Regions from separate parts of the Herbaspirillum sp. SJZ099 genome, predicted to be linked through region 4. Evidence: predicted binding sites of a transcription regulator. Region 4 holds the regulator's gene; each other region holds the start of a gene.
The links. Region 4 encodes sigma-54, which starts transcription at its own class of promoters, with help from an activator protein. Its sites were predicted from a motif close to TGGCANGNAANCTGCTTT; they were not measured.
Positions count from the first base shown of each region.

Region 1: the regulator sigma-54 is predicted to act here: its motif matches at 922-939, upstream of prpB (methylisocitrate lyase).
Region 2: the regulator sigma-54 is predicted to act here: its motif matches at 1,439-1,456, upstream of glnA (type I glutamate--ammonia ligase).
Region 3: the regulator sigma-54 is predicted to act here: its motif matches at 1,010-1,027, upstream of FB597_RS15500 (TorF family putative porin).

Region 1 covers NZ_VIUO01000001.1:483,295-485,495, forward strand. Annotated here, with positions in the region: gene prpR (propionate catabolism operon regulatory protein PrpR) at 1-715, opposite strand, end outside; gene prpB (methylisocitrate lyase) at 1,029-1,919, shown strand; gene prpC (2-methylcitrate synthase) at 2,006-2,201, shown strand, end outside.
Region 2 covers NZ_VIUO01000001.1:474,905-477,105, reverse strand. Annotated here, with positions in the region: gene glnA (type I glutamate--ammonia ligase) at 1-1,327, opposite strand, end outside; gene FB597_RS02020 (rhodanese-like domain-containing protein) at 1,744-2,201, shown strand, end outside.
Region 3 covers NZ_VIUO01000007.1:95,343-97,543, reverse strand. Annotated here, with positions in the region: gene FB597_RS15505 (P-II family nitrogen regulator) at 1-153, opposite strand, end outside; gene FB597_RS15500 (TorF family putative porin) at 166-948, opposite strand; gene FB597_RS15495 (accessory factor UbiK family protein) at 1,382-1,627, shown strand; gene FB597_RS15490 (YifB family Mg chelatase-like AAA ATPase) at 1,701-2,201, shown strand, end outside.
Region 4 covers NZ_VIUO01000003.1:45,164-47,364, forward strand. Annotated here, with positions in the region: gene lptB (LPS export ABC transporter ATP-binding protein) at 1-191, shown strand, start outside; gene FB597_RS08035 (RNA polymerase factor sigma-54) at 291-1,781, shown strand; gene hpf (ribosome hibernation-promoting factor, HPF/YfiA family) at 1,927-2,201, shown strand, end outside.

The sequences.
Region 1 (2,201 bases), on a different contig from region 4:
TCGACTGGCGCACCGCCTCCATCGCCGGCGACTCGCCGCGCAGGTCGTTGATGTGATGGCGCGCGCGCAGCGTATCGGCCACCGGCAGGCTGCGCCAGCGGCCGGATTCCAGTTGGGTCAGGCGCGCCAGTTCCAGCGCGTCTTCGAACGCCTGGCGCACCGAGGCCGAGGAATAGATGAAGACGCCTTGCAGGCCGGCTTCTTCTGCCAGGTCGGTGATCAGGCCGGCGCCGACGATGGCCTTGATGCCGGCGGCCTTGAGGTCGTTGACCTGGGCGCGCGCATCTTCCTCGGTGGCGTAGGTGCGCTGCACGATGTCCAGGCCGAACATCTGCTGGAATTCGGCCAGTGCCGGCATGGTTTCCTGATAGGTGATCAGGCCGATGCGCGGCGTGAGCTTGCGCGCGCGGGCCAGCGCCTGCATCACGTCGAAGCCGCTGGCGCGGGCCACGATCACCGGCACCGGCAGGCGGCTCTTGAGATAAGCGCCGTTGGAGCCGGCCGAGATGACCGCGTCGCAGCGCTCGGTCGCCAGCCGTTCGCGGATGTGGCGCACCGCCTCGTCGAAACCGAGGTGGATGGGTTCGATGTCGGCCAGCTCGTCGAACTCCAGCGTGATGTCGCGAAAGAGCTCGGACAGGCGGGAAACCGATACCGTCCAGATGACCGGTTTGTCGGCCGGGCGGTCGGCATCGCGATAGGCGGGGCGTTTCATTGAAAGGAGGTGTGTTTCATTTAGTGTCTCATGGAACAAAAATGTAACACATGTGAAACACTTTTGCTGCCTGGCAGAGGCACGGGGGAACACGCCTGTGTCGCGTTGCGGGCAGGGCGAGGAGTGGGCTAAGTCATTGATTTTGCTGTGTTTTATGTCCGGAGCGGAGGCGGCGGCCAGCAAGGTTCGCTTTTCGGGCCGGGGGATGGCACGGGCGTTGCAATGCAGTCTGCCAGTTTGTCCGCTGAAACGTCGCCGCCATTGCCTGGCGCCCGCTTCAGCGTATCCAGCAACCCATCCAGAAGGTGTCACCATGGCTCTCCACTCCGCAGGCGCAGCATTCCGCAAGGCCGTCCAGGAAGAATCCCCGCTGCAGGTCATCGGCGCGATCAACGCCAACCACGCATTGCTGGCCAAGCGCGCCGGCTTTCGCGCGATCTACCTGTCCGGCGGCGGCGTGGCGGCCGGCTCGCTGGGCTTGCCCGACCTGGGTATCTCCAACCTCGACGATGTGCTGACCGACGTGCGCCGCATCACCGACGTGTGCGACCTGCCGCTGCTGGTGGATGTCGATACCGGCTTTGGCGCCTCGGCCTTCAACGTCGCGCGCACCGTCAAGTCGATGATCAAGTTCGGCGCCGCCGCCATCCACATCGAAGACCAGGTCGGCGCCAAGCGCTGCGGCCACCGCCCCGGCAAGGAGATCGTCAGCAAGCAGGAAATGGTGGATCGCATCAAGGCCGCCGTCGATGCCCGTACCGACGATGATTTCGTGATCATGGCGCGCACCGATGCCCTGGCCGTCGAAGGCCTGGAGGCGGCCATCGAGCGCGCGGTGGCCTGCGTCGAAGCCGGCGCCGACATGATCTTCCCGGAAGCCATCACCGACCTGGCGATGTACAAGAAATTCGCCAATGCGGTAAAGGTGCCGATCCTGGCTAACATCACCGAGTTCGGCTCGACCCCGCTGTTTACCGTGGATGAACTCAAGGGTGCCGACGTCGGCCTGGTGCTGTATCCGCTGTCGGCTTTCCGCGCCATGAACAAGGCGGCCGAGAACGTCTACAACGCGATTCGCCGCGACGGCACGCAGAAGAACGTGGTCGACACCATGCAAACGCGCATGGAGCTGTACGACCGCATCGACTACCACACCTACGAGCAGAAGCTCGATGCGCTGTTCGCGCAGCAGAAGAACAAATAAGAGAAAACGTCATCACATGGCGCGCGGCGAGCCGGGCGCCATCAACGCATAAGCAATACATAACCGATACCCCTGAGGAGAACACGATGAGCGAGCAGCAGACAACCCCGGCAGCAGGCGGCTTCAAGCCCAAGAAATCCGTGGCGCTGTCCGGCGTGACGGCCGGCAACACCGCGCTGTGCACCGTCGGCAAGACCGGCAACGACCTGCATTACCGCGGCTACGACATCCTGGACGTGGCCGACAGCTGCGAATTCGAAGAGATCGCCCACCTGCTGGTGC
Region 2 (2,201 bases), on a different contig from region 4:
CGATCATGCTGTCGGTGAAGACGCCGCCGCGGGTCAGGAACTCGCGGTCCTTGTCCAGGTGGTCCAGCGCTTCTTCCAGCGAGGCGCAGACGGTCGGGATCAGCTTGTCTTCTTCCGGCGGCAGGTGGTACAGGTCCTTGGTCGCGGCTTCGCCCGGGTGGATCTTGTTCTGCACGCCGTCCAGGCCAGCCATCAGCAACGCGGCGAAGCACAGGTACGGATTGGCCAGCGGATCCGGGAAACGAGTCTCGATGCGGCGGCCCTTCGGGTTGGCCACGTGCGGGATACGGATCGATGCCGAACGGTTGCGGGCCGAGTAGGCCAGCTTGACCGGGGCTTCGAAGCCGGGAACCAGGCGCTTGTACGAGTTGGTGCCGGGGTTGGTGATCGCGTTGAGCGCCTTGGCGTGCTTGATGATGCCGCCGATGTAATACAGCGCGAATTCCGACAGGCCGGCGTAGCCGTCGCCTGCGAACAGGTTCTTGCCGTCCTTCCATACGGACTGGTGCACGTGCATGCCCGAACCGTTATCGCCGACCAGCGGCTTGGGCATGAAGGTTGCGGTCTTGCCGTAGGTATGGGCGACGTTCCAGATCACGTACTTCAGGGTCTGGGTCCAGTCGGCGCGCTCGACCAGGGTCGAGAACTTGGTGCCCAGCTCGTTCTGGCCGGCGCCGGCCACTTCGTGGTGGTGCACTTCGACGGGGATGCCCAGCGATTCCAGGATCAGGGACATTTCCGAACGCATGTCCTGGAAGCTGTCGACCGGCGGAACCGGGAAGTAGCCGCCCTTGACGGTCGGACGGTGGCCGGAGTTGCCGCCTTCGATCTTGGCGCCGGTGCTCCAGGAAGCTTCTTCGGAATCGATCTTGACGAAGGAACCGGACATGTCCGCGCCCCAGCGCACGCCGTCGAAGATGAAGAATTCGGGTTCCGGGCCGAAGTAGGCGGTGTCGCCCAGGCCGGAGGACTTCAGGTAGGCTTCAGCGCGCTTGGCGATGGAACGCGGGTCGCGGTCGTAGCCCTTGCCGTCGGACGGCTCGATCACGTCACACTGCATGAACAGCGTGGTTTCTTCCATGAACGGGTCGATGTTGGCGGTGTTCGGATCAGGGATCAACAGCATGTCGGAGGCTTCGATACCCTTCCAGCCTGCGATCGACGAACCGTCGAAAGCGTGACCGGATTCGAACTTGTCGATGTCGAAATGCGAAACAGGCACGGAAACGTGCTGTTCCTTGCCGCGGGTGTCCGCGAAACGGAAGTCAACAAATTTGACTTCGTTGTCCTTCACCATCTTCAAAACCTCTGCGGCCGTCCTTGCCATGCGAATCTCCTAAAACGAGGAAGTAGTATAAATTTGGGGGTTGAGCCGTTTTCTGCGACTGGATCTTTGCAATTGATACAACGGTCTTGCGCCGGAACTCAGACGCGGATGATAGCAGATTCCATGCCACCGCCCTTTCAGGGGCGGCAATTATGGAATATTTTAGGGAGCAGAGGCTGGACGGCCGTTCCCTTCAGTGCATGCGGGCTGAATTTGTGCATTATTTTAGTGCATTTTACCCATATTGCACCAACATTGAACATATTGGTGCATATGGCGACTGATGCGCACTTATTTGGTGCTTTTATGCCGATAAGCGATCCAGAGCGATACATCCGCTGCGCCAAAAGAATTAATCTTTTAATTTATTTATAATTTTTAGCCATTTCCACCCCAGATAACCCAGCGAGGCGCCGATGACCCAAGAACAGATCCTCACCATTGCCGGCCAGCGCGCCCAGGACGGCCAGCTCCCCTACCGCGGGGCCGTCACGCCGCAGGAAGCCTTCGCCCTGATTCAGGGCAACCCCGCCATCAAGCTGGTGGACGTGCGGACCAAGGCTGAGCGCGACTGGGTCGGGATGGTGCAAATCCCGGCCGGGCAACACCTGTTCGTGCAATGGAATTTGTATCCGGAAGGCAAGCCCAATCCGCAATTCCTCGAGCAGTTGCAGCAAGCCGCCGGCCCCGACGAGATACTGCTGTTCCTGTGCCGCTCTGGGGTTCGTTCCAAGCATGCCGTCAAACTGGCGAGCGAAAACGGCTATCGCAATTGCTTCGACATCGTCGAAGGCTTTGAAGGCAACAAGGATGCGGCCGGGCACCGCAAGACAGTGGAAGGATGGTGCAAGGCCGGCCTGCCCTGGGTAGGCGC
Region 3 (2,201 bases), on a different contig from region 4:
ATACTCGGCGCCCCGGTACAGCTCGGTATGGCCTTTCTGGCGGCCGAAGCCCTTGACCTCGGTCACGGTGATGCCCTGCACCCCGATCGCGGAGAGGGCTTCACGCACCTCGTCCAGCTTGAAGGGTTTGATGATCGCTGTGATCAGTTTCATACGCACCTCTTGTTAGAAAGTTTTGCTGAGGGAAAAGACGACACCGTTCTTGCCAACGTTTTTGAGGCCGTCCGAAGCCGGGGTAGTCGCAAAGCCATCCGTCAGGTCGGTACCGACATAAGCCACACCCAAGGTGATGCCGGCCAGATCGTCGAACGTCTTGGACAGGCCGATCTTCCAGTCGGTGTAACTGGCCTGGCTGGGGTTGCCGCGCACATTCTGATGGCCGACATGCAGACCCAGCATGATGCCGTAGAAGGTTTCGATGTTGGCGCCCAGATCATAGTACTGGCTGTACTTGCTGTTGACCGCGCCGAACAGGTTGGTCAGCGATTGCGAATACTTGAAGTAGCCCGGACCGTAACCGATCTGGCCATACAGTTCGAAGGTGTTGGCGTTTTTCGCGATGTCCGCGTAATTGTTGCCCGGATAGTAGTAATACAGGCCGCCGACGTCATAGGTGAAACCGCCGCCGATGTCGCCGCGCTTGCCGCCGTAGATGTCCCATTCGACATCGCCCTTGCCGCCGCTGCCCTTGGCCATGTCGACGCCATCCTTGATCCACTTGATGTTGGTCAGCCAGGTGCCGGCATACAGGCCGGTCGGGTTATGGGTATAGTCTGCGCCGACTTGCAATGCCGGATCGAAGCGCGTCTGGGTCAGGCCACGATAGCGGTAATCGCTCACCACGGCGGCATTGAAGCTGAATTCGTTGTCTGGCTTGGCGTCTTCCGCGCGGGCCATGGTAGTAACAAACGATGCTGCGATGGCTGTTGCAAGAATCAGTTTCTTCATGACTTCCCTCTGGATTGTTGTTGAACAATAAAAATCGTTTCTTGTGTTTTGCCAAGGCCATGTAGCAGGAGCCGTGCCAAGTCCTTTCGGCACGGCGAACTCGGCTTTCCCAGAGAAAGAAGGCTTTCCTCCCGATTTTTTTGTAGATAAAGACCAAAATAGTGCGCACAAAGGACAAAAGCACAGTGTTGGTGCGATATTGGTTTCCTTTTGACAAACTTCTTCACTATCGGCAAACACTTTTTTGGTGCGCAGCGTTCGACAAGCCATGAGGATCACCAAGTCGGATCACTTTTCCCTTCAGGATGCTTTCACCGCCCGGCCAGGCATGTCTCCGCGATGGCGCTTGTCCGCGCATCCAGCGCCGACGGTTTATGCATGGCCAGGAAACGGCTAAACTTGACGCCACAACAACCTGCCAAGGAGATCCGTCATGGACAAGCCCCAATTCTTTGAAGACCTGCAATCCAAACTCAACAAGGCGATCGAAAACTCTCCGGCCAAGGACCTCGAAAAGAACGTCAAGGCCATGCTGAGCCAGGGTTTTGCCAAGCTGGACCTGGTCACGCGCGAGGAATTCGACGTCCAGGCCCAGGTGCTGGCCAAGACCCGCGCCCGCCTGGAAGCGCTGGAAGCGCGTGTTGCCGAGCTTGAAGCCCAGCAAAAACAAACCCTATGACGCCGACGACAGCCGCCCCTCCTTTTCCCTCGCCCGCCGCCATTCACCCCAAGGACTGCCCAGGTTCGCCGCGATGAGCCTGGCCGTCCTTCGCAGCCGCGCCCTGGCCGGCATGCGCGCCTCGCCGGTCACGGTCGAGGTGCACCTGGCCAATGGATTGCCTTCCTTCACCATCGTCGGCCTGCCCGAGGCTGAAGTAAAGGAAGCCAAGGATCGCGTACGCGCCGCGCTGCAAAACGCGCGCTTCGAGTTCCCGGCCCGCCGCATCACCGTCAACCTGGCCCCGGCCGACCTGCCCAAGGAATCCGGCCGCTTCGACCTGCCCATCGCGCTGGGCATCCTGGCCGCTTCCGGCCAAGTGCCGGGCGACAGCTTCGACCGATATGAATTCGCGGGAGAACTCTCGCTATCGGGCGAGCTGCGGCCGATCCGCGGCGCCCTGGCCATGACTTACGCCATGCACCACGCCGGCGGCGATGCCTCATCTCGGCGCGCCTTCATCTTGCCGGCTGCCAATGCCGATGAAGCCGCCCTGGTGATGGATGCCACCATCCTGCCGGCGCGCTCGTTGCTG
Region 4 (2,201 bases):
TCGTGCGCTTCCTCAAGGAGCGCGGCATCGGCGTGCTGATCACCGACCACAACGTGCGCGAGACGCTGGGCATCTGCGACCGCGCCTACATCATCAACCAGGGGACGGTGCTGGCCAGCGGCAGCCCGGACGACATCATCGCCAACGAATCGGTGCGGCGCGTCTACCTGGGCGAACATTTCCGCATGTGAGCGGCCCTGCGCCAAGCCACGCCGGCGCGACGCACAACATGCAACGCACGACAGCACAGCAGCACGTAACAAGCCGGCCACGCGGCGCCCGAAAGCCAGATGAAACAGTCCCTCCAGTTACGCACATCGCAGCACCTCGCATTGACGCCGCAATTGCAGCAGTCGATCAGGCTGCTGCAATTGTCTACTTTGGAACTGCATCAGGAACTGGAACAGATCCTGTCCGACAACCCGCTGCTCGAGCGGCTTGACGACGCGCTCGACAATTCGGTACGGCTGCTGGCCGACGGCGCCCTCTCCGCCTCGCCCTCCAGCGGTGTAGCCGACAACGCCAGCGAAAGCGGCGCCGAGGCGCCCGCGCCCGCAAGCGACGGCGAATCCAGCCTCGACTACCAGGACAACACGCCCGAAGGCAGCGTCAGCGGCGAATCCGAATGGAGCTTCGACGATGTCGCGCGCAACGGCAAATCATCCGACGATGAAGATGCGCGGCCGCAGCTGGAAGCGCACCAGACCACGCTGCGCGAACACCTGGTGGAACAGATCCGCGTCACCGCCCGCACGCTGCGCGACCGCGCGCTGCTGGAGCTGCTGGCCGATACGCTGGACGACAACGGCTACCTGGACGAGCCGCTGGAAGACATCCTGGCGCACCTGCCCGAAGAACTGGGAATCGATCTCGAAGAACTGTCGATCGCGCTCAAGCTGCTGCAAAGCCTTGACCCGGCCGGCGTCGGCGCGCGCAGCCCCAGCGAATGCCTGGCGTTGCAGATCCGCCGGCTGCCCGGCGTGCCTTTCGTCACGCGCAAGCTGGCGCTGAAGATCGTCGAGGATTACCTGCCGCTGTTCGCCCAGCGCGATTTCAACAAGATCAAGAAGGCGCTCGACTGCGACGACGAAGACCTGCGCGAAGCCCAGGTCGTCATCCGCCAATGCCGGCCGCACCCGGGCGCCGAATTCGCCCGCGACGCTTCCGACTATGTGGTGCCGGATGTGATTGTCAAACAAACAAAGAACGGCTGGCAGGTCACGCTCAATCATGACGTCATGCCCAAGCTGCGCGTGAACGCGATGTATGCGAGCGCGCTCAAGCAATCCAAAGGCGAGGTTTCGCTCACATCGCAGCTGCAAGAGGCGAAGTGGCTGATCAAGAATATGCGCCAGCGCTTCGATACAATTTTGCGAGTTGCCCAAGCTATTGTCGAACGTCAAAGAAACTTCTTTTCCCATGGGGCAGTTGCCATGCGCCCCCTTGTGCTGCGCGAAATTGCTGATACACTGGGTCTACACGAGAGCACTATCTCGCGTGTGACAACTCAGAAATACATGCTCACGCCGCATGGCATGTTCGAGTTGAAATACTTCTTCGGTAGCCATGTCGCGACCGAAACCGGAGGTGAAGCCTCCTCCACCGCGATACGGGCACTGATCAAACAACTGATAGGAGCCGAAAACCCGCAGACCCCATTATCCGATAGCAAGATTGCGGATATGCTGGCAGAACAAGGCATGGTGGTCGCGCGACGGACTGTCGCAAAATACCGCGAAGTGCTGAAGATTCCACCAGTCAATCTCCGCAAATCCCTCTGAGTTTTTCCTCAGTTTTTCTGTAGTACTTGCAGCCGTCGCTGTGTTCAGGCAAGCATCCATGCCCTCTGACACAAACGCTGTACTCTCTCCGGGTGTATTGGATGAGATGCACGAACCTCCAGTGACTTCACGATAGGAGTGTTGTATGAATCTGACCATTAGTGGACACCACCTCGAACTGACCCCCGCCATCCGGGAATACGTGCAAAGCAAGCTGGCACGGATCAAGCGTCATTTCGACAATGTGATCGACATCAGCGTCATCCTGAGCGTAGACAAACTGACAGAAAAAGAAAAAAGGCAAAAGGCGGAAATCAACGTCCATATCAAAGGGAAGGATTTGCATGCGGAAAGTATCGCCCACGATCTCTACGCGGCCATCGATGCATTGATCGACAAGCTCGATCGCCAGGTCATCAA